Regions from separate parts of the Paenibacillus sp. y28 genome, predicted to be linked through region 4. Evidence: riboswitches for the same ligand, from Rfam matches in the RefSeq annotation. Region 4 holds a riboswitch; each other region holds the start of a gene.
What was found. Region 4 has a riboswitch for cyclic di-AMP ahead of WBG83_RS18385 (ubiquitin-like domain-containing protein). Riboswitches for the same ligand answer to the same signal wherever they lie in the genome.

Region 1: linked by a shared signal. The riboswitch ahead of WBG83_RS06750 (KamA family radical SAM protein) and the one ahead of WBG83_RS18385 (ubiquitin-like domain-containing protein) in region 4 are both predicted to bind cyclic di-AMP.
Region 2: linked by a shared signal. The riboswitch ahead of WBG83_RS11975 (C40 family peptidase) and the one ahead of WBG83_RS18385 (ubiquitin-like domain-containing protein) in region 4 are both predicted to bind cyclic di-AMP.
Region 3: linked by a shared signal. The riboswitch ahead of WBG83_RS14430 (HAD family hydrolase) and the one ahead of WBG83_RS18385 (ubiquitin-like domain-containing protein) in region 4 are both predicted to bind cyclic di-AMP.

What each region holds. Positions count from the first base shown of each region.
Region 1 is NZ_JBBBNV010000005.1:77,168-83,270, reverse strand. Features, by position in the region: gene WBG83_RS06760 (helix-turn-helix domain-containing protein) at 1-1,300, opposite strand, end outside; gene WBG83_RS06755 (uracil-DNA glycosylase) at 1,611-2,297, opposite strand; cyclic di-AMP (ydaO/yuaA leader) riboswitch at 2,550-2,697, shown strand; gene WBG83_RS06750 (KamA family radical SAM protein) at 2,910-4,091, shown strand; gene WBG83_RS06745 (ABC transporter substrate-binding protein) at 4,194-5,744, opposite strand; gene WBG83_RS06740 (carbohydrate ABC transporter permease) at 5,849-6,103, opposite strand, start outside.
Region 2 is NZ_JBBBNV010000012.1:103,779-109,881, reverse strand. Features, by position in the region: gene WBG83_RS11985 (M1 family metallopeptidase) at 1-762, shown strand, start outside; gene WBG83_RS11980 (hypothetical protein) at 774-1,592, shown strand; cyclic di-AMP (ydaO/yuaA leader) riboswitch at 1,717-1,852, shown strand; gene WBG83_RS11975 (C40 family peptidase) at 1,856-2,353, shown strand; gene WBG83_RS11970 (cryptochrome/photolyase family protein) at 2,477-3,814, shown strand; gene WBG83_RS11965 (hypothetical protein) at 4,049-4,618, shown strand; gene WBG83_RS11960 (hypothetical protein) at 4,994-5,209, opposite strand; gene WBG83_RS11955 (hypothetical protein) at 5,304-5,471, shown strand; gene WBG83_RS11950 (diaminopimelate dehydrogenase) at 5,832-6,103, shown strand, end outside.
Region 3 is NZ_JBBBNV010000017.1:45,371-51,473, reverse strand. Features, by position in the region: gene WBG83_RS14455 (DUF4912 domain-containing protein) at 1-232, opposite strand, end outside; gene WBG83_RS14450 (hypothetical protein) at 604-879, opposite strand; gene WBG83_RS14445 (hypothetical protein) at 1,094-1,354, shown strand; gene yyaC (spore protease YyaC) at 1,351-1,905, opposite strand; gene WBG83_RS14435 (glycosyltransferase) at 2,052-3,269, shown strand; cyclic di-AMP (ydaO/yuaA leader) riboswitch at 3,505-3,646, shown strand; gene WBG83_RS14430 (HAD family hydrolase) at 3,797-4,459, shown strand; gene WBG83_RS14425 (mannitol-1-phosphate 5-dehydrogenase) at 4,702-5,901, shown strand.
Region 4 is NZ_JBBBNV010000027.1:43,976-50,078, forward strand. Features, by position in the region: gene yabG (sporulation peptidase YabG) at 1-577, opposite strand, end outside; gene rsmA (16S rRNA (adenine(1518)-N(6)/adenine(1519)-N(6))-dimethyltransferase RsmA) at 609-1,514, opposite strand; gene rnmV (ribonuclease M5) at 1,515-2,069, opposite strand; gene WBG83_RS18385 (ubiquitin-like domain-containing protein) at 2,165-3,304, opposite strand; cyclic di-AMP (ydaO/yuaA leader) riboswitch at 3,612-3,811, opposite strand; gene WBG83_RS18390 (TatD family hydrolase) at 4,077-4,862, opposite strand; gene WBG83_RS18395 (HD domain-containing protein) at 4,920-6,103, opposite strand, start outside.

The DNA.
Region 1 (6,103 bases), on a different contig from region 4:
CGTCCCCAATCCATTCCGCCCAGGCCGACAGCCGCTCCATATGGGCGAATTCCTGAACAACATTGGCGAGCGCAAACTTGAACAAGCCTTGATCCTGGCTGCTGTATGCTGCGCTGAAGTCAGCGTACCGGTCCAGCTCGATCACAGCAACAGTGAGGCTGGTAAATCCGCCGGGCAGCTGAAGGCGGCTCATGCTTGCCTCCCAGTCTGAGCGCGACAGCGGCGTCTTGCCTTCCAGCAGCTCCTGGAAAAACTGCTTGCGCCGGATCAGCAGATCCTCCTTGTACTGCTTCTCATACAGGGTTGTCTGATCCGTCAGGCTTTCAATCACTTTTCCGATAAACGAAAATTCATCCCCCGCTCCCCCGGGCTGCCCGCGGAGTTGATGCAGCTGAATTTGCTGCAAAATCATCTCGATCGGCCGATAATTCCGGCGTGTCACATACAGCATATAAACGATACCGAACAAAATCGTGCCAGCCCCAATCAGAATCCAAATATGGGAAATGGCCGAAACCCATCCGAACATACTGCTTGATTTCATCCCGCTGACGAAGTCCCAGCCAATATAATCCGAATGGGCCCTGGTAATGATTTTCCCCTGTTCCTCCGAACCTGATTCGGAATTTATAAGCTCAACCGGATACACCCGATTTCCGCCGCTCCAAATATCGATAAAGGTGATGTCCCGGTTCAGCATCTCATCTACAATGTGCAGCAGCATTCCCACCCGGACATTGACGACAATCAGTCCCTGATTGCCGAAGGGAAGCAGCGCTTTTTTGCTAAGCGAAATGACCTCCTCGCCGGGCTGCAGGCTGAAATCGGTATAGGTCCGGATGGCGGACCAGCCCATCTGCTGCTGCCGAACTGACTGCTCTACAAAGGCTTTATCAGGGAAATTGTCCAGCTTCTCCATCATATTGGTCGTCAGCACCAAGCCGTCCTCAGCCCGGTACAGGTAGATCGATTGAATCAACGGATTATCATTCATCATCTTGCGGATTTCCTTGGAAATCTCATAGTAAATCAGCCCGGACTCAGACTGCTGATTCCGGACAAAAAAGCTGTAAAACGCTTCGTCGCTGACAATCGCATCAAGCACCATCCGTTCAATGCCCTTCAACGACGTTTCCATCGAATGAATGACATAGCTGGAAAAAATCCGGTTCGCCTTCTCGGTTTCCTTGATGGAAACCTCGCTCATCATGGACACAAATATAAAAATGATAACGCTTACAGTAATGAGTAGAACCGGGAAGTAGGACAGCAGCAGACGGTTATACCATGTTTTTTTCATGCGCATCGTTGCTCCTCATAGATAGCTTGCCGACCCAGCAGGCCAAGTCAAAGGTAAAGCGGTTTACCTATTCATATTATATCGTGTTCCCTCGAATGTTCAACCGATATTATTTCCAGAAACAGATGCGCTAAATCAATGTATTCTCTCAGGACGGGAGATAAAATTGGAAAACGGCCGTCCCGAAGCTTCATCGCTGCAGGACTGCCGTTCCGGGTCATTCACTGGAGCCGGGCCAATATTCATTGCATGGCTGTGCCCGTCAAGGCTTTACAGCCTCCGGAAAGTCCATCATTTTCCAATCCAAGCATCATACCTGCGGCAAATCAGGAATTTGCCAGTCGATCGGCTCGCTGCCGATTTCCTGCAGATAGGCATTTGCCCTTGAATACGGGCGGCTGCCGAAAAAGCCTCTGCTGGCCGACAGCGGGCTCGGGTGAACGGAAGAAATAATAAAATGGCGGCCGGCATCAATGAGCTCCCGCTTCTGCAGCGCATGATTGCCCCATAAAATAAACACAATCGGCTTGGCCCGCCGGTTCAGGCACGCAATAATCTCATTGGTGAACATTTCCCAGCCCTTGCCCTTATGCGAATTCGCCTGGCCGGAACGGACCGTCAGGACTGTATTCAGCAGCAGCACGCCCTGCTTGGCCCAATGCACCAGGTAGCCATGGTTCGGTATTGTGCAGCCGAGATCCTGCTGCAGCTCCTTGTACATGTTGCGCAGCGAGGGCGGAATATCCACACCGGGCTTCACGGAGAAGCTCAGCCCATGCGCCTGGCCCGGGCCATGATACGGGTCTTGTCCGAGAATAACGACCTTGACATCCTCATAGGGGGTTAAGTGAAGAGCGGAATAAATATCATACATGTCCGGGTGGATGGGACCGCTCCCGTACTCTTTTTTCAAAAACTCACGCAGCTTGATGTAATAAGGCTTGGAGAACTCCGCATTGAGCAGCGGCGCCCAATCATTGTTTAAGATGGCTGTCATTCCTTCACTGTTCCTCCTGTTCCAGTCTTCTGCCGGGTTCCGAAGCAAGCTGAACGAAGGCTTATCCGCTATTGCCGTTCCGGTGTTTCTCGGGATTCCCTTTGTTCAGCCTGTGTAGTTCGATTATATCCCGAATGGGATAAAGCCGCTACCTCCGTTCGGCCTAGAGCCCGCCGCCGCTTCCCGGCTGACCGCAGCCAAATGTTTTAATTTTCAAAATATTTCATTGACTTCTCAGGTACACTCCGCTACACTAACACTACGCTTAATTTCCGGCCTTGCTCCGGAAAGCGGGGGAACCAATGTTTTTGGGGCGAATCGAGTGCTCTTCCAGGCACCGTAGGGAACCATCTTTCCCGAGTCCGTCAGCTAACCTCGTCAGCAGGAGATGGGTCAATTGAAGGAGTCTGCAATGATTGACCCGTATAGGGTCTTTTTGTGCTTTTTTTGGCCCTTGCTGGCAGAGGTGGCGATAGCCCTGCGTGTGGGGGCTCTTTGCCATTCGCTGTATTTTTGAAGAAAAGGAGGTTGAGAAGTGCCGGTTCCGCACACCCCGCATCCGTATCTGACGGCGCTCACGCGTACGAATGAACCCATGAGGAGGAATGCATAATGCCGCAGCCAAAGTACATCACGGATATTGGTAAAATTACAGCTATTCCGAGTGAAGAACGGAAGCAGCTGATGCAAATTACGGACAAATTCGTATTCCGCGTCAACGACTATTACTTGAACCTTATTCACTGGGACGACCCGGACGATCCGATTCGCAAGCTCGTTATTCCGAACAAGGGCGAGCTGCTGGAATACGGCCGCTGGGACGCTTCGGACGAGGATACAAACTATGTCGTGCCCGGCTGTCAGCACAAATACCGGACCACCGCGCTGCTCATCGTCTCGGAGGTTTGCGGCGCGTACTGCCGCTACTGCTTCCGCAAGCGCCTGTTCCGCAACGATGTGAAGGAGGCCGTGCCGGATATGGAGCCGGGTCTGGACTATATTAGCCGTCACAAGGAAATCAGCAACGTGCTCTTGACCGGCGGCGACAGCCTCATTCTCGGCACACCGAAGATACGCGCCATTCTGGAGCGGCTGCGCCAATTGGAGCATGTTAACATCATCCGCTTCGGCTCCAAGCTGCCTGTATTTAATCCGATGCGCATCTATGAGGATGAAGCGCTGCTTCAGACGATTTCCGAGTTCTCCACGGCAGAGAAGCGCATCTACATCATGGCTCATATTAACCATCCGCGGGAAATTACCGCCGAAGCCCGGCGCGCCTTCGAGGCGCTGCATCAGGCCGGCGCCGTCGTCGTAAATCAGACGCCGATTCTGAAGGGCATCAATGATGATCCCGCCGTTCTTGGCGAGCTGCTGGATAAGCTGTCAACGGCGGGCGTAACCCCGTACTACTTCTTCATTAACCGACCGGTCGCCGGGAATTGCGATTTCGTTCTGCCGCTGGAGCAGGCATACCGCATCACCGAAGAAGCCAAAGCCCTGACCTCCGGGCTCGGCAAGCGTATTCGTCTCTCGATGAGCCATACGTCCGGCAAAATCGAAATTCTCGCCATCGAGGACGGCAAAGCGTACCTGAAGTACCACCAGTCCCGCGATGGCGATTACGGCAAATTCATGGTGCTGGATTGTCCAAAAACAGCGGCATGGTTCGATGATCTGCCGGGCAGCGAGCAGTATTGGAGCAAGCCGCACAAAAAACGTGCGGACATCGTCTCCGTCAACGAGCTGGAAGATTTGAGGCCGGTCGCGGAGCATTCCCGGATAACCGGATAACCGGATGATGACATGCAGACAGCGTTTGCTGATTCATTGAAAGCAGCTTCCCTCATAAGGACGGCCATGCCCGCGTTTTCCTCGCGGCATGGCCGTGTCCTGTTATTTTTGCTGATTATTGCCCTGCACTTTGCCGTACCAGTCCTGAACCCGTTTGGTTACGGCGTCGCCGCCTGATTTTTTCCATTTGTCCACATACTCGTCGAACTTGTCGATCGGCCACTCCCCAATTACAATCTTGGTCAAATATTCCTGGTACAGCTTGTGCGACTGAATGTCCGGGTATCCCTCGTACACCGAGCTCGGCATGCCGTCTCCGGCAATTCTGCGGGCATCCTTCATCCCTACGGCGAATATATCCTTCACCATCCGGGCATCCGCTTCGGAATACAGCTGTTCAATCCGCTTATCCATCGATTCCTTCGTCGTATAGTTCAGCATCCCCAGCGCCAGCGGCTTATCGTCCGTCTGGGGCAGCAGCTTCTTCTTGCCGCCGACAACCTCATGCTGCAGCCCTTCCAGCCCGAACAGCACAAACTCTTCATTAGCCGGGTCATAAAAGAAATCCAGCAGCCTGAGCGAGTGCGGCGCCTGCTTCTCGGCCGATTTCGGAATCAGCCATTCGGCTTCGCCGATGCTTTTCTGGGTTACAAATCCGGTAAAGCCATCCACCTTGGGCAGAGGGAGACCGGCAATATAAGCCTTGGGCGCTGTTTTGCGCATCGCGTCCACCTTATCCTTCAAGGAAGCCGGGAGATGATACCAGTTGCCCACGAGATTGTTGTTGATTTTGGCCTGCCAGACGTCGCCCTTGTTCAGGAATGTCTCGTTATCGAGCAGCTTCTTGGCATACAGCTCCCGCAGGAAGCCGATAGCGGCCTTCATATTGGCCGTCGTCCCCGCGTACCCGATTTTGCCCTCGTAGATGTCCCACTCCGGCTTCCCTTCCCACATCGCAACGCCATACATCGCAAACGTATGATCCATCCAGGTCCCGAGCTCGCGGCCTACCGTCGGAAGCTCATCGGCTTTTCCGTTCTCGTTGGGGTCCTGCTCCTTAAATGCCTTCAATAAGGCGATGTATTCCTCCTTCGTCCCCGGCATCGGCAGGTTCACTTTATCCATCCAGTCCTTGCGGATCATCGGCACCCGCTCCGGGATGAGGTACACCTTCGGAACATAGTAAATTTTGCCGTCCGGCGAGGCGGTTCGAACGACGTCCCACGCTTCCTTCGGTATCCGGCTCCATACATGCGGGGCATACTTCGGCAGCAAATCGTCGAGCGCCAGCGCCCCGCCCTGCTGAATGAGCGCCTGCTCGACACCGCCTACGGGCCGCATAATGTCAGGCAGATCGTTAGAGGCTATCAGGACATTGATATTTTGCGCCGGGTCCGCGCCAGGTGGCGTCGTTTCCAGCTTGTAGGAAACTCCGGTTTTCTCCGCCACGTACTTGACATGCGCATTGTTCGCGTCCGGCGTCGTGCCTTTGCCCAAATGAGTTTTGAGCACTCTTACAGTAACCGGTCCGCTGGCGCCCGCTTCTCCGCTCTCGCTGCCTTCTCCCTCCTTCGGTCCGCTGCAGCCAGCCAGCAGCATGACCAGCAGCCCGGCCACGAGGGGGATAAACCGTTTTTTCATATTCCGCGCCATCATTTAACCGCTCCTTCTCAGCATGTCGCTGTTGTTCTGAATTGTTGCAGAAAAAGCTGCCCTGCGGCTGGCTCCGTTTGCCGTGTTAAACCGGCTTTCGGCGCCTATCCTTTTACAGAGCCGAGCAGGGCTCCTTTCACGAAATATTTTTGCAAATACGGGTATACCAGCAAGATGGGAACAGTTGCAAAAATAATCGTCGCCGCCTTCAGGGTCGTCGCATTGAAGTCGAAGGCCCCTACCATCTGGTTGACAGGGAGAATCTCCTCTGTGTTAATCAAATATTCCCGCAGCTTCATCTGCAGCGGCCACAGCCCGGGATCGCGGATAAACAGCACCGCCCGCTGAAACGTATTCCA
Region 2 (6,103 bases), on a different contig from region 4:
GGCATCGTCGCTTCCAATGAATTTGAAGAGGCCTGGCTCGATGAAGGCTTCACCTCCTATGTCGAGGACCGTGTGATGGAAAGCGAATACGGGCTGAGGCCCAATCTGCCGCTCGAGGCGGGCTATATGACTTCGCCTGCTCCGCTGAACCAGCCGTCCTGGCATTTCCGGTCCCATGACATTTATGCGGAGAACGTCTACACGCGGGCCAAGCTCATCCTGACGGCCATCGAACGGCAAATCGGCCGTCCTCAGATGCAAAAGGTATTAAAGACCTATTTCCAACGCTGGAAGTTCCGCCATCCCGGAAGCGAGGATTTCAAAAAAACGCTGGAGGATGTCACGAAGCAGCCGTGGGACGAATTTTTCCGCCAATTTGTTTACGGCAATGAGATGGTGGATTATGCGGTCGACCGCATCCAGAGCCGCAGCGTCAATCAAGACGGGACAGACGTATACGAGCACGCCGTATGGCTGAAGCGGCTGGGCGGCTATCATGGCCCCGTTCCCTTCGTGCTTCATTTTGCCGATGGAACGGAACGGCGGGAAGAATGGGACGGCAAGGATATGGAGGTCAAAATCTCCCTGACGCATCCCGCCCCGCTGGTATGGGCCGCCATCGATCCGCAGTATACGCAGGTGCTGGAGAATAAACACATCAACAATTTCATGCGTGCAGCTATTCAGCCTGAATCGGCTTCACGGCTGAAGCTGGGCACCGCTTCGATACTGGAAATTATGATGCGCCTGATTGCGCTGTAGGAGGCAAGCATATGCTTCGTTATGTAACGGAGGGCTGGCGGGTTGCCTGGCGGCAGCCCTTCCTGCTTCTGGTGCTGTTCATTTACCACTGGCTGTGGGGATTCTCCCTGCTGCAAATGGCGAAATCGGTCATCCTCCCCCTGCTGCACAGGTACCCCGGGTCCGATTTGCCCCGGCAGAGCAGCGACCTGTTCTGGGCGGAAGGACAGTTCGCCCTGCTGAAGACCGACATCGCCCACCCGTATTTATGGCTGCTGCTCGGCATCCTCGTACTGCGGATGATACTGACTCCGCTGCTGGAGGCTGGCACATTCTACTCCCTGCATCATTCCGATCTCAATGCAGGCTATCGTTTTGTACAGGGAGCGAGGCAGCTCGGCAAAGCCTATTACGGCTACTACGCGCTGCAAACCATGTTGGCGCTGCTGCCGCTCATCTGGATTGTGCCCTCCGTCCAGGAGGCCCTGCATACGGGCTCCATCTACCGCTGGGAGTGGACCACTCCGCTGCCCTGGGTCATCGGCTATTGGGCTTACGGCTACGCGGTGCGTACCTTGTTCCAGGCGATGCGGCTGAACCGCTTGACCGGCGGGGGAATACCGGGCATGCTGCAGACTTTGCTTAAATCGTGTCATGTTCTCGTGCTTTCTTCCCTCATCGTGCTGACAGCATATCTTCTTCTTTTCATTACACTGACAGGAGCTTCCCTAATGTGGGCCGGCATGACTGCATTCGTTCTGGCCCAGCTTCTCCATCTCGTACACGCCTTCGGATTTCTCTGGGAATCATCCTCCCAATATCGGGTTTGGATGGAAAAAATAGGTATTTAATACTATACCAAAGCACTTTTCTGCAGGAATCATCCTGTGGAAGGGTGTTTTTTTTTACGAAATTGTGACATGAGAAGGAATTGTAAATTGAACGTCGAATACTAGTCTCTGGCAAGTTGAAAAAAAGAATAAATTGCCGAATTTCCGAAAGGAAAACGGGGGAACCGTTTTGGGTGAATTGATCTCCGAATCTCAGAGGGATCATAGGGAACCTTCGACCGAACCCTTAGCTAACCTCGTAGGCACAGGAAGGGGTAACAGTTTTGAAGAAGGCTTCACTTCTGTTGCTCGGGTTTGTTTTTTTGATGCTTGTACAAGCTGGAAGCGCGTATGCAGAAACCCCATTGAACGAAGCCGTCAATGAAATGATGGGCACCCCGTACAAATGGGCTGGTACGAATGAGGACGGATTTGACTGCTCCGGATTTACGATGTTTATTTTCGCTAAATTCGGCATCGACCTGCCCCATCAATCTGCTTCCCAGTACACCAAGGGCTACTGGATCAAAAAGGATGAGCTCCGTGAAGGAGATCTTGTTTTCTTTGACACCAGCACCAACACAGGAAAGAGCATTTCTCATGTCGGCGTTTACGTTGGCAACAATGAATTCGCTCATTCCGCAACCAACAAGGGCATCATTAAGACAAATTTGAGTGACGCGTATTATGCCAAGCGCTATGTTGGCGCGCGCCGCATCCTTTGGGATGACCTGTATACACAGCTAACGACGGAACCGCAGACGACGGCCGCTGCCAAATAAGCCTTCTTTGTTATGGCTTGGCAACGCCCAACAAGTGGAAGCGACCGTTTCCACAGCAAGCCTGTTTCGGTGGCATTAATGCCGCTGAAACGGGCTTTTCTTATAAGAAAGGAGACTCCCCTGATGATTCTGTTTCTGCATCGCAAGGACTTGCGGACGGAGGATCTTCCCGCTTATGAATATATACTCCGGCGCGGACGGCCCAGCCTGCACGTGCTTATTCTGGATCCGCAGCTGCTGGCGGGAGGCCGGGCCGAGGAGCACAGCGGCCGAAGCTTCCTTCGGCATGCCGCACGGCTGGAAGCCGAGTACCGCCGGCTCGGCGGATACTTGGCGGTATTGTATGGCGATCCCGCCGAGGTGACCGAGCAATTATGCCGCCGGCTTGCCATAGAGGAGCTTGTCCTGCACCGTGACGTAACGCCGTATGCTCTCCAGCGCGATGAACGGATCAGGCTTGCCGCCGATCAGCTTGGCCTGCCGGTCGTCACATTCGACGAGGGTCCTCTGGCCGACGTGGACGAATTCCAGGCCTACGCCGCCCGGGGCGGCAAGACAACCCCTTATAAGGTATTCACACCGTATTATCAAAAATGGAGCAGCTTCCTGGCCTTGTACGCCCCCGCTCCTTATCCGGCCAGCGTCTCACAGCTGAGCATCGTCAAGTCCGATGAGCTAGACGATGAGCTGCTGCAGCGCCTGGCCCCTCCGTTCGACTGGCGTGCTGCCGGTGAAGAGGAGCATCCTGCCGAGGCGCTGCAGCATTTCCTTAACGGCGGTCTGGCTGCTTATGCCGATACCCGTGACCGTTATGCGCTGGAAGGCACGAGCGGCATTAGCCGCCACCTGAACTGCGGCGCGCTCTCCATCCGTCAAGCCTATGCTTCGGTTACCGCCTCTCCTGTCGGGGAAGTCTGGCGGCGGCAGCTGGCCTGGCGTGATTTTTACCTGTATCAGGCCCGGCATGACGAAAGCTTCTTTCGCTACGAGGAGCAGTTGGATTTGTCGCTGCTTAGCGACCGGTTCCTTGAGGCTTGGCAATGCGGCGAAACCGGCATCCCGATCATTGACGCCGCCATGACGGAGCTCCATACGACCGGGCGGATGCCGAATCGCCTGCGCATGATAACCGCAATGTTTCTGACCAAAAATTTGCTGTGTCCCTTCACGTTGGGCGAGCAATATTTCCGCCTGAAGCTGGCTGACTACGACCGTGTGCTGAACCGGGGCGGCTGGCTGTGGTCCGCTTCTCTGGGCTTTGACGCCGCGCCATACTTTCGCATTATGAATCCGGTCACCCAGTCCCAGACGCACGACCCGACAGGAGCCTATATCCGGCGCTGGCTGCCGCAGCTCCGCATGTTAAGCGACAAAGAAATTCATCTGCCGCGCCCTCAGGCCATCGTCGACTTGAAGGCCTCGCGCGCCCGGGCGATCGAGGTATATAAACACCTGCGGTAATCTCTCTGCGGCATTGTATCAGCCCTCCACTCAGGATTAAAGGACGTTGAATCGGCATGAAGCGATTCGGCGTTATCATTTTGAATGGATGAGGTACCTCTGGCGGGTGTCCGGCCGGAAGCCGGGTGCCTTTTTTAACTATAACGGCAGCCCCTTGGACGACTATTCCTATCCAATCTCTAAGCTATGAATATGATAATATGCAAGATTTCATAAACATAGGGAGATGATTGAATGAGCAGCGTCAAACGCCGAAGCAAAGCCATTCCCGCCAAAGTGATTCGTTTGCCCCGAAGTGCAGGCATATCCACCGCCAAAGCGATGGCTATCTACAGAGCCCAGGTGAAGCGAAATCTCACTCCAGTGCTGATTAACCAGCGTAACGTATCCATCGGCACGAACAACTCCTGGTTCAATGCGCAGGTTATCGCGCGCGATCCCGCATGGGTGGATGTGCCTGGCGCCAGCTACGTATGGTACTCCGGCAACTTGAGCAGCGAGAACGCCATTATTTCCCGGCGGTTTACCTTGTCCCCGGGAAGATCGATTCTGAGCGCATCGTTATTTTTATCCGTTGACAACTATGCCGTTGTCATTATTAACGGCGTGCCGCTGTTATTTGACGGTCCGCAAAACACGCCCTCCTTCTTCAATCCCGGACGCTCCTTTAACATTCGCGGCTTCGTTCGCAGAGGACGCAATGACATTGTCATTATTGCCTTCAACTTCGGCGGCGCCCGTTCGCCTTCCAATCCTGCGGGCGTTGCCGCCCGGCTGGATTTCCGTCTGGGCCGGCTCCGCTAAGCCCGAATTGCCGGGACGCTCTTGTCTGCTCCGGCTTACACCAGAATATAAACAAAGAGGAAGCGCCGCGCATTCAGCCGCGGCCTTCCTCTTTGTTGTGTTGTCTGCGATTTGGTCCGGGACGGCTGCAGGGATTACGGGCGCAACCACGCCCGCGGGACTGTTACGTGATGTGCCAGTTCCCGAGCCGCGCGCAGTTCCAAGCGCGCGGCGTTTGGCTGCAGGACGGCGGTCATCCGGCCACAGCTCAGGCAGTCTGAGACCAGCATCAACCGCTTGCCCGCGCAGCCAAGCAGGACCGACCCGTTGTACACCTAACAGGACCCTGCCCCTAACAAGCTCAAATCCGTGGCTCCCCCCCCCCGTACTCCCGGCTTATTGCTTCCGGACATGCTTCGGCAGCAGAAACGCCACCGCGCCGAGCAGCGGCAAGAAGGCGCACACACGCACCACCGCAGCGACGCTGGTCAAGTCAATAAGCCAGCCAAGCAGGACCGACCCGATGCCGGCCAAACCGAACGACAAGCCGAAAAACAGGCCTGCTATGGTTCCCACCTTGCCCGGCCCGATGCGGGGAAGCTGCCACTTCACGGCCCAGCATACACCGATGCTGCTCGGGCCCGGACAGTCCCGAATCCAATATCCCGGCGAATCACACCACTTCCAGCTGCAACAGGGCTCCGGCGTGACGATAATCCAGGTCCGCCAGCCTGCACTTCAGGAGCTGTACGCGGAGGAGGAGATCGACTTCGGCACCGAGCTGCAGCTCGTCCCGGAGGAGCTTGGCCTGCTCGTCAAGCACTGGAGCTCCGTCCTGCTGACCCCGGAGCAATTCCGCAAGCAGCGCCACTAGCGGAGCAGCGAACCTTAGCCGAGTGTTCTTCGCAAGAATCGGTAAAGCTCCGGCGCGCGATTTTTGAAACACATCCGCAGCAGGTCTTCAAAGAAAAAATCTAAATTTTGTATAATTAGTGCAAGTCCTATCCCTGCAGCCTAACACCTCAAAACGGCCTTCGGTGCTGCCGAACGAGCAGTCCGGCCTCCGTAACTGCGCATTTCACTATCGGTTCGGCGGATGATTTTTCACAATAATTTCTAAAATGGTTTCGGAATTGCAGATAGATTTCAGGCTCAGAGTTTACATTTCACGTAACATCTTTATACTATGTAGAGGGGACAAACCTTTTTAAATTTACAACGAGGAGGACTTTTTCTGCAAAAGCTCATTAAAGTCGGCATTGTAGGTTATGGCAACTTAGGAAAAGGCGTACAAAAAGCAATTCGCCAAAATCCTGACATGGAACTGGTGGCAGTGTTTACCCGGAGACAGCCGGATCAGCTAAAAGCTAACACTGATGGCATCCGTTTCGAACATATTTCAACGATTGAACAGTACAAAGGCATTATCGATGTCATGATTCTGTGCGGCGGATCGGCTACCGATCTTCCGGAGCAGACTCCGTTCATCGCCAAAATGTTTAATAC
Region 3 (6,103 bases), on a different contig from region 4:
ATTCCAGCAAGATCCGCCCCGATTCCTGATCCGGTGCCGTCCCCCCTCGTTCCCGTTCTTCCTGTTCCTCGATTGGCTGCACCGAAAGCCCCACACCTTCCCCGTCATCCTCTTCCGCTTTGCGGTGCTTGGCAAGCTGATACTTCACTTTGCCCAGAGAAATACCGAGCGCTTCGGCGATTTGCTTTTGCGACAAACCCTGCCGCATGAATTCCAAAATCGATTGGATCATGTCTCGCGTCCCCCTTTTTTTCCCTTCGACCTTCGTCCTTCAACCTAAGCCTGAACAGGCCAGATAAACGGTCCGCCTTCCTTTTCAGAAACAGGCCCCGCTTCTAAGCTAAATCAGAAATTCGGAGTACGCCGCCAAAGCGGCAAGAAACGTTGAACAGCATAACGGCGGCTTCGTAATCCTTACCCGAAGGCCCGTCGCGACGCTTTCCGTTATCTGAAAAGCCCCCGCCTCTCGAAGCTGCATACCAACTGATTCAAGACAGGCATTCCCGCACCCAGTATAGCTTGAATGGTTTGAAAACACTGTCTAATTAAGGGAGTGAAACAGTTCTTATTTTGTCGAAACGATCAAAAAAAAGACCCTTCCGCTTATACCGAAAGCAGAAGAGTGCCGCGCACGATTTGTTTCAACTGGTTTTGCTTGAATTCGAGCAGAGGGTCGACGGCCACATGAGGGTCCTTCACCGACCGGGCGTCATTCCAGCAGCAGACAACCCCTTTTCCCTGCGCTGTCCCGTCAAACATTTTGCAGCCATGGCAAAACGTTGTCATTTGGGCGTCATCCAGCTTGACGACACGATTACGCAGGCAGCAGTATATTTGCCCGTCCGAGTTAGCAAGATTAATATGTCGTACAAACGGCATTCACTTCACTCCTTTGTCCACCCGCACAGCTGCACGAGAGCATTTTACCCATTATATGCGAGTGGTGTTAAGAGAGTGCTCGAATGATGTAAATCGAAATAAAAAGTTTTTGTAGTTTCAAGGCGAATTTCCTCGCGCTTCATCAGGCATAGCCTGCCGGCCGCTGGCGCATACTGGATAGTAAAGCATCCTCATTCCAAAAGGAGAATCCGTCATGCAGCGAAAAAACATCGTTACTGTGATTTTGACTTCGTTTTCCGTTGTGCTGTGTCTATTTAATGCGCTGGGGCTCGATCCGGAGGACATGTTTTTTTTCTCGCTCAGCATCCCGGTCTGGATTATTGAAACCTTCTCGGATATTCACCGCTATAATGCGTATTTTGTCTATGCGCTTACGATTGCCTCTTATGCTTTGATTGGCCTGTTCGGGGATCGTTTCGTTCAAACCCGCCGTACCCGCCGCAGAGCGGGTTAGCCTTCTACATCCGGCTTCAGGCCGATTTCCCCCCGGTCCAGCGGAAACACCATGCGGACCGCTCCAGTAATGGCGTGAGCCATATCCCATACCCGGCCAAGCGGCGTATGCTGCAAAATCGAGTAGGTTCGCGCCCCTTCCTGATTCACAATCGCCGCAATGCTGTAATCGCCGACGGGCGGCAGCTTCTTTCCGACTGATTTTCCCGGCTCGATCGGCTGATTCGAGATTTGGAACATGCCTATGGATGAAGCCTGGCCCAAGCAAGCGTCGATCGCAATGACGGTTCTGCCTTCGCCAAGCTCCTGCAGCCGCTGGCCGATATTCGACGAGTCGCACGGACTCTGAAGCGTGCCGATAACGTGAGGGTACCCGGCTTCACGAAGCAGCGTCCCTACAAGCGGACCCAGCGCGTCTCCGCTGGACCGGTCTGTGCCGATGCACAAAAACTGCAGCGCATCCAGTCCTGCGCCCCCTTCCCGGACGGTTTCCAAAAAAGCGGCCAGCTGCTCTCCCGTAATGTTCCTCCGGTACCTGCCTTGTTCCTTCAAACGGACTTCTCCCCCTTCTTTTTCTGTGTTGCCTGACGGCAGCTCTCCTTGTATTTTATATTGCCCGTTAAAAAAGGTACAATATAGCCACATCCATTCCGATATAAAATGTATGAAAAGGCTCACAATTGCCGGGAGGTGCGCGTATGTGGGTGACATGGATAAGCTGGGGAGCCGCTTCGCTGGCGCTGGTCACGCTGCTGTATTGGTTTTATATGCTATATGAGGTGACAAACGGTCTGCCCGCCATTGAGCCGCTGCCGGCTGCAACCGATGAGCCCGGATCGGGCGATTTGCCGCTTGTATCCATTATCGTGGCGGCAAAGGAGGAGGAATCGTCCATTGCCGAGACGGTGCGGCGGCTGGAAGCGCAGTCGTATCCGAAAATCGAGATTATCGCGGTTAATGACCGTTCGACGGATACGACCGGACTAAAGCTGAACGAGCTCAAAAAATGGACGGAGCAGAAGGAATCTACCGGGCTGCGGATGCGAATTATTCATATCACGTCACTGCCCAAAGGCTGGATCGGCAAAAATCACGCCTTGTATCAAGGCTATCTGCAAGCCAAAGGAAAGTATCTGCTGTTTGCCGACGCGGATGTCAACCTTCAGCCGGATGCGATTCGCGACGCTGTTGCATATATGCAGCAGCATGAGACGGACCATCTAACCCTGGCCCCGACCATCAAGACAGGAGATTGGATGCTGAAGCAATTTGTGTCGTTTTTCTTCTTTACGTTTTTTATGTTTTTCCGTCCGTGGCGGGCCAACCGGGACAAGCAGCGCCGCTTCGGCATCGGCATCGGCGCCTTTAATTTAATCCGCCGTGATGCCTATGAGCGGATTGGCACACACCGGGCCTTCGCTATGCGTCCGGACGATGATCTCCAGCTCGGCATGCAGGTGAAGCGCAGCGGGCTGCGGCAGCGGTTCCTGCTCGGGCTTGACAGCGCCGAGGTCGAATGGTATCCGAATATCAGCAAGGCGATTACAGGCCTGGAGAAAAATTTGTTCTCCGGCTTCGATTACCGGCTCGGTTATGCACTGCTGGGCATCCTTTTGCAGCTGCTCTTTTTCGTTTTTCCTTTCGCCGGCATCTGGATCGCATATTGGTTCGGAGGACCTTGGGTATCTGCCGCGTATTTGGCCAGCATCGCAATCATGCTTAGTTTATATGCCGTCTTTATCCGCAAGCTTTCCCGCAGCTCCGGCATCGAAGCGCCGTTCTTGCCGCTGGCCGCGCTGGTGATGGCATATACGTTTATCCGGGCGGTGTTCCTGACCCTGCGCAGGGGCGGCATTACCTGGAGAGGGACGTTTTATTCGCTGGAGGAGCTGAAATTTCTAAGCAAAAAATGGTAAGTGCAGAGTACAGGCCCTTCTCCGCAGCGGAGGATGGCCTGTTCTGTTTGACGGCCGAACGGCCGCTGCCCTGCAAGGAACCGAGCCGCTGGAGCTTCCTCGCTACGCATCCTGTCATTCCAGGCATCATCCCCCCGGCTGTCGCATAACCCTTGTTAAAAGTGCGGGAAAGCAGATGTAATATACCATCACAAATTTTGATACAAAACTTGACTTTTCTGAACATTCGATTTATTATAACCATACGCTTAGTTTCCGGCTGCCATACCGGAAAGCGGGGGAACCAGTTTTTTTGGGGCGAAGCATTTATTGATTTGAATGCAGGGTACCATCTACCCGAGTCCGTCAGCTAACCTCGTCAGCAGAAGATGGGTCGTTTCTTTGCTTTTACATTTAAAGTAGAGTCTGGGCCCTAACCAGGGGTCTTTTTTGCGTTTATGGACCCTTGCCGGAACTGGCCGCTGCCCCCGCGCCTCACTGCTTCACTTTGGCCTGCGAAAACCAATCCGTGAAGGGAGACGGGAAATATGTTGAAAGCCATTATTTTTGATTTTGACGGAACGATTATCGACACTGAAACGGCGTGGTACGTTGCCTTTCGGGACGCCTACAAGACGTACGACGTCGATTTGACACTGGAGATGTACTCGCAGTGTATCGGAACGAGCCTGCACACCTTTAATCCCTACGAGTATTTAATCACCGAATTAAACCTGCCGATTGACCGGGAACAATTCAAATCATTTATTCACAAGCAGCACGATCTTCTGATGGAGAAAGAACAAATCCGGCCGGGAATACGCAGCTATCTCGATCAGGCTAAAGCCGCCGGACTCAAGATCGGTCTGGCCTCCAGCTCCTCCAGAGCCTGGGTGGACAAATACTTAGCACAGCTGGATCTTGACCGCTATTTTGATTGCATTCGTACTGCAGATAACGTCCAGCGTGTGAAGCCGGACCCCGAATTGTATCTCCAAGCCCTCCAATGCCTCGGTGTTGACGCAAATGAAGCCATCGCCGTCGAAGACTCTCCCAATGGAGCCAAAGCCGCCGAAGCCGCCGGAATGGACTGCATTATTATTCCGAACGGAATTACAAAGCACCTTCCTTTCGGTAAATCGCGCTTTCGTCTTGACGCCTTAAGCGATCTGGATTTCGAGATGATGCTGGAAACCGCCGCCGGCCGGTAAAGCATCCGTTCATCGGTCCGCCGCTCCTAAGGACATGATAACGTTCAGGAGCCGGATTCGATCTGTGTTCATAGGCAGGAGAATGAGCTTTTCAAATCCAACGGAGAGCAGGCCGATATTCTTATAAAAAACAGCCGATTGAAATCAGGATTGATCTTGGATTTATTTTCAGAATATTCAGATAAATATATCAAACGGTGCACATAAGGAGTGGAATTGCAATCCGAGAGGAGAGATGACCATTGAACCCTTTATTTAAAGAACAAACTCCGAGAAAAGCTGTACACTTCGGGGCGGGAAACATCGGCAGGGGCTTTATCGGGCTGATGCTGTCCCGTTCCGGATACGAGGTTTGTTTTGTAGCCCGGAATAAAGAGCAAGTGGCGCTCCTGCAGCAGGAACAACAATATACCGTCACCCTGGCGAATGAAGCCGAAGATACCGCCATTGTCAAAAATATAACCGCCGTCCACGTTCAAAACGATGAAGCTCTCATGGAGAACATCGCCACAGCCGATTTAATTACGACTGCGGTCGGCACAGCCTCCCTGCCCCATATCGCTGAGGCTATCGCGCAGGGCATTGAACGGCGCCTGGAAGAAAATGTGCGCCCCCTGCATGTCATTGCATGCGAGAACGCGGTCGGCGGCAGCTCGCAGCTTAAAAAATGGGTATATACGTATTTGAAGCCGGAAACACATGCGGCGGCAGAGCGCTATGTCTCGTTTCCGAATACCAGTGTAGACCGGATTGTTCCGGTTCAGCCGCCGGGCGATCCGCTGACGGTTAAGGTCGAGCCGTTCTACGAGTGGATTATTCACCGGGCGGAGCTGAAAAAGGGCTTCCAGGAAATCAAAGGCGTGCGGTACGTGGACTCGCTTGAGCCGTTCGTGGAGCGGAAGCTGTTCACCGTCAATACCGGGCATTGCACTGCTGCGTACTACGGTTATCTGGCGGGGTACCAGACCATTCAACAAGCAATGAAGGATGCGCGAATTCGGGAAAAGGTCCGGCAAGTGCTGCACGAAACGGGCAGTCTGCTGGTTCATAAATATGAGTTGGATGAACAGGAGCATACCCAGTACATTCATAAAACGCTAGAGCGGTTTGCAAATCCCGGCTTAACCGACAAAATCGTCCGGGTCGGCCGCTCCCCGCTCCGCAAGCTGTCCATGAATGACCGCCTGGTTCGTCCTGCCCTTCAAGCCTGCAGATACGGTATAGAGGCGCCTCATCTGGCTTCGGCCATCGCGGCGGCCCTGCTGTTCGATTACGCCAAGGACCCGGAGGCCGTCAAGCTGCAGGCATTTCTCCGTCAGGAAGGCATCGGCCCCTTTATCACCCGCCATATGGGCATCCCTGAAGTATACCGCCTGCATAGGCAGATTACCGCCGGCTACGATAATTTAAGGCAGCGGCGGCCCCTGATCGGCACCATGTAACCGCCCGCGATCCATCCGGACTATATCCACTCATGCAGCAATTCCCCGTACATACAAGCGGGCTTGGATGAGCTGCTTTGGTTTCCGTGGAGCTATTTCCCATCTAGCTGGCCCCTGTAATGCGACGCCACACGGCGCCCTTCAAGCGGGCATACACTGCGGCCCCGCAACAAATACACCTCCCGCTCCGGCAAGCCTATTA
Region 4 (6,103 bases):
ACTGGCGGGCAATCTGAACCGATTGCACGAAGTGAGCGGAATTTTTGTAGCTGTTCAAATCCGACGGATCGAGCGGCTCACGCTGCTTGAGCATTCCGTCATGCCCCGTCACCACCACAACATCCGGACGCACCTGCGGCAGCAGCCGCTGCAGAAGCGTAGGCATGTTCGTCTCCGTGACATACATGCCTTCAGCAGGGATATTCAGCTTGCCGTATACTGCCATGCTTTTTCGCAAATAGTTAGCGTCTCCATCCAGGTGAAGAATTTTGCCGGGCATATCAAAAAAAGCCTGCTGCCTGCGTCCTGAAGCCGGACTTGCGGCAGATTGCCGCCAGATACGCTCCCGCTGCGCGCGCACGGACTCGGTCAGACGATCCAGAACGCGCGCTTCCGACTCAGCCAGCTTATGGCTTATACGCATGTCCTGGACCGCTTGAATGTCGTGCAGCGGAGCATCCGCCAACAGACGGTATTGTATGCCTTTCAGCATGACGAAAGAACGTGCCAGCTGTTCGATTCGAAACAGCACGTCGCCGCCATAGGATTTTCGTACCACGAGGTCTCCGAGATTCATAAGCCAAATCCCCTCCTCGACTATCCTATGGTTAGTCTGGGCATTTGGTGCGGAGCAGCGCATTGCTGAGACGAGCAAATTCCTCCATCGACAGCGTCTCGCCGCGCCGCTGCGGCTCTATGGCATTATCCAGCAGCAAAGCCTCCCACTCCGGGCGGGCCATACGGCCGGGATACCGGTTCATCAGATTGTTTACAAGCGTCTTGCGGCGCTGTCCGAAGGCGGCTTGAACCACTTCAAAGAAATGCCCTTCATCCTCAACAGGAACCGGCGGCTCTTTGCGCAGTGAAAGCCGGATTACGGCAGAATCTACATTCGGCTGCGGAATAAAGACAGTTTTGGGCACAATCGTGACCACCGCAGGCTCACAGTAATATTGTACCGCGATACTCAGACTGCCGTAATCCTTCGTGCCGGGCTTGGCCGCCATGCGGTCGGCCACTTCTTTTTGAATCATCACCACGATATGCTCCAGCGGCAGACGTTCCTCCAGCAGCTTCATAATAATCGGCGTCGTGACATAGTACGGCAGATTCGCTACAACACTAATCCCCTCGCAGCGCGGAAACCGGGTGGCGAGTATTTCCTTCAAATCCAGCTTCAGCACATCCCCATGAATGACCTCTACATGAGAATAGCCGCCCAAGGTTTCCCCCAGAATGGGCAGCAGCCGCTGATCGATTTCAACGGCAACGACTTTCCCCGCCGTTTTGGCCAGCTGCTCCGTCAGCGCACCGATGCCCGGTCCGATTTCCAGCGCCCCCCGGCTTGCATCCAGTCCGGCCGCGGAAACAATTTTGCCCAAAATGTTCAAATCGATCAGAAAGTTTTGTCCCAGGCTTTTCTTGAGCGAGAAGCCGTATTTATTAATGATTTCCTTTGTGCGCACCGGGGTAGCAATATCTTTGCCGGTCCGTGTAAGTTCATTCGAATTCATTTATAACCCTTTCCCGCGCACATACGCCAGCGCCGCTTCAAATTCCTCACGTGTAATCCGGAAAGCCCGGCAGCGTTTATACAGCTGCTTCCCATTAGCATACCCGATACCGAGCCGTTTGCCCAGCTCCAGCCGCCGTTCAGATGCATGAGGATGGGTAATTAGTCCCGCCGCTATCAGGTCGGCCATCGTCACATCGTCGTAGGTCTCCTCGCCCTCAGGAAGCTCTGTACGTACTCTGGACAGCGCTTTGCGAATGGCCTCAGGGGAAGCATTCTCCACGCCGAGATCGCCCTTGCGCCGGGCCTCCTCCTGCGTCAGAAAGGCATGCTTACAGCCGGGTACCCGGGCGGAGATGATTTTGCGGATACGCTCCCCCGGATGATCGGGGTCCGTAAAAACGATAACGCCCCTCCTAGCCTGAGCCAGCTCGATTTGACGCAAGATGTCCTCGTTTATCGCGGACCCGCCGGTTTCAATTGTTTCGGCCCGCACAGCTCGCTGGATGGCCGCTGTATCATCCCGGCCCTCCACGACAATAATTTCTTTAATCATACTGCAACCCTTTCCGGCCTTTTGGCGTCTAATATTCAACCTGAATCCAGAAAAAAGAAGAGGCAGCATGCCTCCTCTTTCCATCCTAACACCTATTAATTCACAGCCGGCTTATCCTTACCAATAATGTATACTTTATAGCCGCGTTTTAACCCAAAACGCTGCGCATAGCTTTCATTCTCGAAGTAAATATCGATGGTATTGCCTTTCACAGCACTTCCGGTATCCTCCGCCCTGCGGAAGCCAATGCCCTCAATATACACCCACCAGCCCATCGGAACTACCTTCGGATCAACAGCGATCGTACGGCCCTCCATTGCACGGGAGCCTGAAGCCGTCATTCCATAGCCCGGATGATCCGGCCCTTTGCCGGTCGAAGCCACGCCTGCCGAATAAGCCGTCACTGTCACATTGTTCAGGATCTGCTTATAGCCGAACGTAACACCGCTTTTCGTCACTTCATCCACACTCGGAGAGCTTGCCGACAAAGCCACCACTGGATTTTTGCTTCCAATAGCCACAATTTTGCTGACACTCTCCGTCTGGACATTCTCATCTACAATGGCTTCCGACACAAGCGTCCCGTCCTCGAACGTCTTCTCGACGATCTTGGTCAGCGCACCTTCCTTGCCTTCCTGCACAGTCTGCTCCTTGCCTTTTAACAGGTTCGGATCGTTTTTCTTAACCACTTCGAACGGAATGGGTTCCGTTGTCTCCTCTTGCTGCTTGGTAACCCGTACGACCTTGACTTCACCGTCCGGCGTAATGGCTGAATCAGCCTCAGGCGTAACCTTATCCAGTTCGCCCAACGATATATTTAACTCTTGCAATGCACTTCCGACTGTTTTTCCTGTAGTGTACAGGGTTTCCGTCTTCCCATCGGCTGTCAGACGAATTGGCGCAGCCTTTTCAATGACGATGCGATCCCCGTTCTTCAACACGGTGTCGAGCGGCATCGAAAGCCGGTCATATTGTCCGACAGATATAGCTTGTTCATCCAGCAGGCGTTTCAGGGCATATTGCTTCGTTTTCACTTGCTTTTCTTGCCCATCCACTACTACGGATACGCTCTTGGTAGCCGTACCGTACAACAACATCAAAAACATGAAAGTCAAAGCGAAAGAAAATAAGGCTACACTTGCAATCAATCGCTTGTTTTCACGCTTCCATCGCAATGCGAAGGACATGCTGGATGATCGTTTCCCATGGGTCTCCTTATCGGGGATAATGCCCATTTCTTCGGTCCTCCTCCATAGCCCCGCCGTCAACTGTCAAGCATGATTAGAATTGACGCGACTATAAAATGGTTTAGTTTATGTTTCTTCCACGCCGCTGCAAGAGCCGACATGGCCGCTTCCGCCTCGCGTTGTTCCCCTCCTTGCCTACTTATTTTTCTTTGAGATCCGCTGATGAGAGAATTGTATGAGAGCGAGTGCCCGAATATCCCTAGGAGTTCAACATAAAAAGCCCGATAAAGAGGAACTCTTCATCGCGGCTTGTGATTGTAGGTGTGTAATTAGCAGAATAATCGACGCCCGACAAGTTTCCTCTCTCATCACGCTTACGAGGTTAGCTGACGGATTCGGACGAGAGAGTCGCCCTATTCGCGTTCCGCTGCCCTACATGCAACAGCCTACCGCGAAATTCACCCCATTTGACGCTTGCAGTATGTAAGTCCTTGGACGCCGCATGCAAACGTTGGTTCCCCCGTTCTCCTGTTTGAACATTCGCGGCTTCTTAGACCGGATCATTCAAGGAAACTCAGCGAGTTTGGAAAATCGGTAAATTATTAAGTTTTATGAACAGTATATTACCTTCATCTTGGCAACCTGTAAAGCAGATGAAGGCCTATTTTCAGGCAAAAATAGTGAAATTCAGGCCTTTCAATAAATAAACCACCTGATTATCTACTTATTTCTTGCGTTTTTAGCATTACAAACAGCTTTTAAATGGAAAACAGCAAAATCACACGATTATGGAACCTAGGCAGGGCCAGGTTTACAAGCTTCAACAATGGTCCCCGAATTCGCCGAATTTCAACAGTTTGACTGCATTGTCCGTGGTAATCCGAGCCAATTCCTCCACCGATATTCCCTTGATTTCAGCGGCTGCTTCCGCAACGAGTCGAACATAGGCAGATTCATTCCGTTTTCCCCGGAAAGGATGTGGTGTAAGGTAAGGGGAATCCGTTTCAATCAGCAGGCGATCCAGCGGAACCTTGGCCAGCACTTCTTTGGGCTGAACAGCGTTTTTGAATGTAATCGGACCGCCGAAGGAGATGTGAAAATTCATGTCCAGGCACTGCTTGGCCGTCTCCCAGCTTCCGGAGAAGCAGTGCATAATTCCGCCGACCTCGGACGCCTGTTCTTCTTTTAGCACCTTAACAATATCGTGATGGGCATCCCGGTTATGAATGACAATCGGCAGACCGACCTTGCGGGCAAGCCGAATCTGCTCCCGGAATACACGATCCTGCACCTCCTTAGGGGAGGTATCCCAATAATAATCCAGCCCGATCTCTCCGATCGCGACCACCTTCTTATGCGAACACAGCTGCTCCAGCCATTCCAAATCGCCGGGCTCCATCGTAATCGCGTCCTGCGGATGCCAGCCGACCGTTGTATAGATAAAATCATATTTCTCCGCCAGCGCAATCGAGCTCGGTATCGTCTCCCGGTTGAACCCGACATTCACCATCCGCGTCACCCCCTGATCCAGGGCGCGCTGTATTACCGCTTCACGATCCTCATCAAACTGCACAACATTCAAGTGGGTATGTGTATCTGTCAGCATGACCTTCATCCTCGCTTATGAATCATCATTTTTTTCTGCCGTTCCGGTCCCAACTGTTCACAGCTTTAGCTCTCCCATTACATCGCCGGGATAATACAAATGGTGCCGTCCCAGATGGATGCCGCTAATCGATCGCACGATTTCGGAGCGTAGCGATATTTCGACAAGCTCGTCCTTCTCATTCAACAGCAATATCGGAAGCTTCTTCTCGTCCGCGTCTCCCGGACGGTACACATCATACGGCAAGTCCGAAGCAAAGTCGAGCTCCAGGTAATAATCCGGGTCCGCGCCAGCGGCCCTCATCTCGCACCGAAGCTGCTCTATGCGCTCCTCATCAATCTGCTCCAGGGTCACATACTTGAATAATTTCCGGTTCAGGAACCGGCGGCACAAGTCGGATAGAATGACATCCTCCTCCATCGACCACTGAGTAAACACCAGCTGCATAAACGATTCATCGAGCTGAACATAGTCTTCCACGGTCAAGTCGTTGACAAACAGACGGGCAAGCGGATGAATCAAAAATTGAAACTTGTATTCCTGCTCATAAAGGCGCTTCGCCCGGAGCAAAATTTTGCGCAAAATAATTTCCGAGCTGCGGGTGACCGGATGAAAATAAACCTGCCAGTACATCTGATAGCGGGACATCAAATAATCTTCTACGGCATGCATGCCGCTTTCTTTGATCACAATATGGCCTTGATGCGGCCGGGTAACCCGAAGAATACGCTCCAAATCAAAGGTGCCGTAATTGACCCCGGTGAAATAAGCATCGCGCAGCAAATAATCCATGCGATCCGCGTCCAGCTGGCTGGAAACAAGGCTCACGACGATTTGGGGGCTGTACTTTTTTTCAATCACCTGCGCAACCTTCTCCGGAAAATCGGGCGAAAGCCGTCTTAGCACTTCCCCGACCTCGGTATCGCCAAGAATGATAGCGCATGTCCATATTTCATGGCTGGTACCGAACACCTCTTCCACGGAATGCGAGAACGGGCCGTGGCCGACGTCGTGCAGCAGGGCAGCGCAAAGAGCTAGCAGCCGCTCCTCCTTCGGCCAATCCGGGTAGTGATTCCGTTCGAACTGGGAGATGATTTTGCGGGTGATTTCATACACGCCGAGCGAATGGGAGAACCGGCTGTGCTCCGCCCCATGAAACGTGAAAAAGGATGTCCCCAGCTGTCGAATACGCCGCAGCCGCTGAAATTCGCGCGTATTAATTAATTCCCAGATCACCGCAT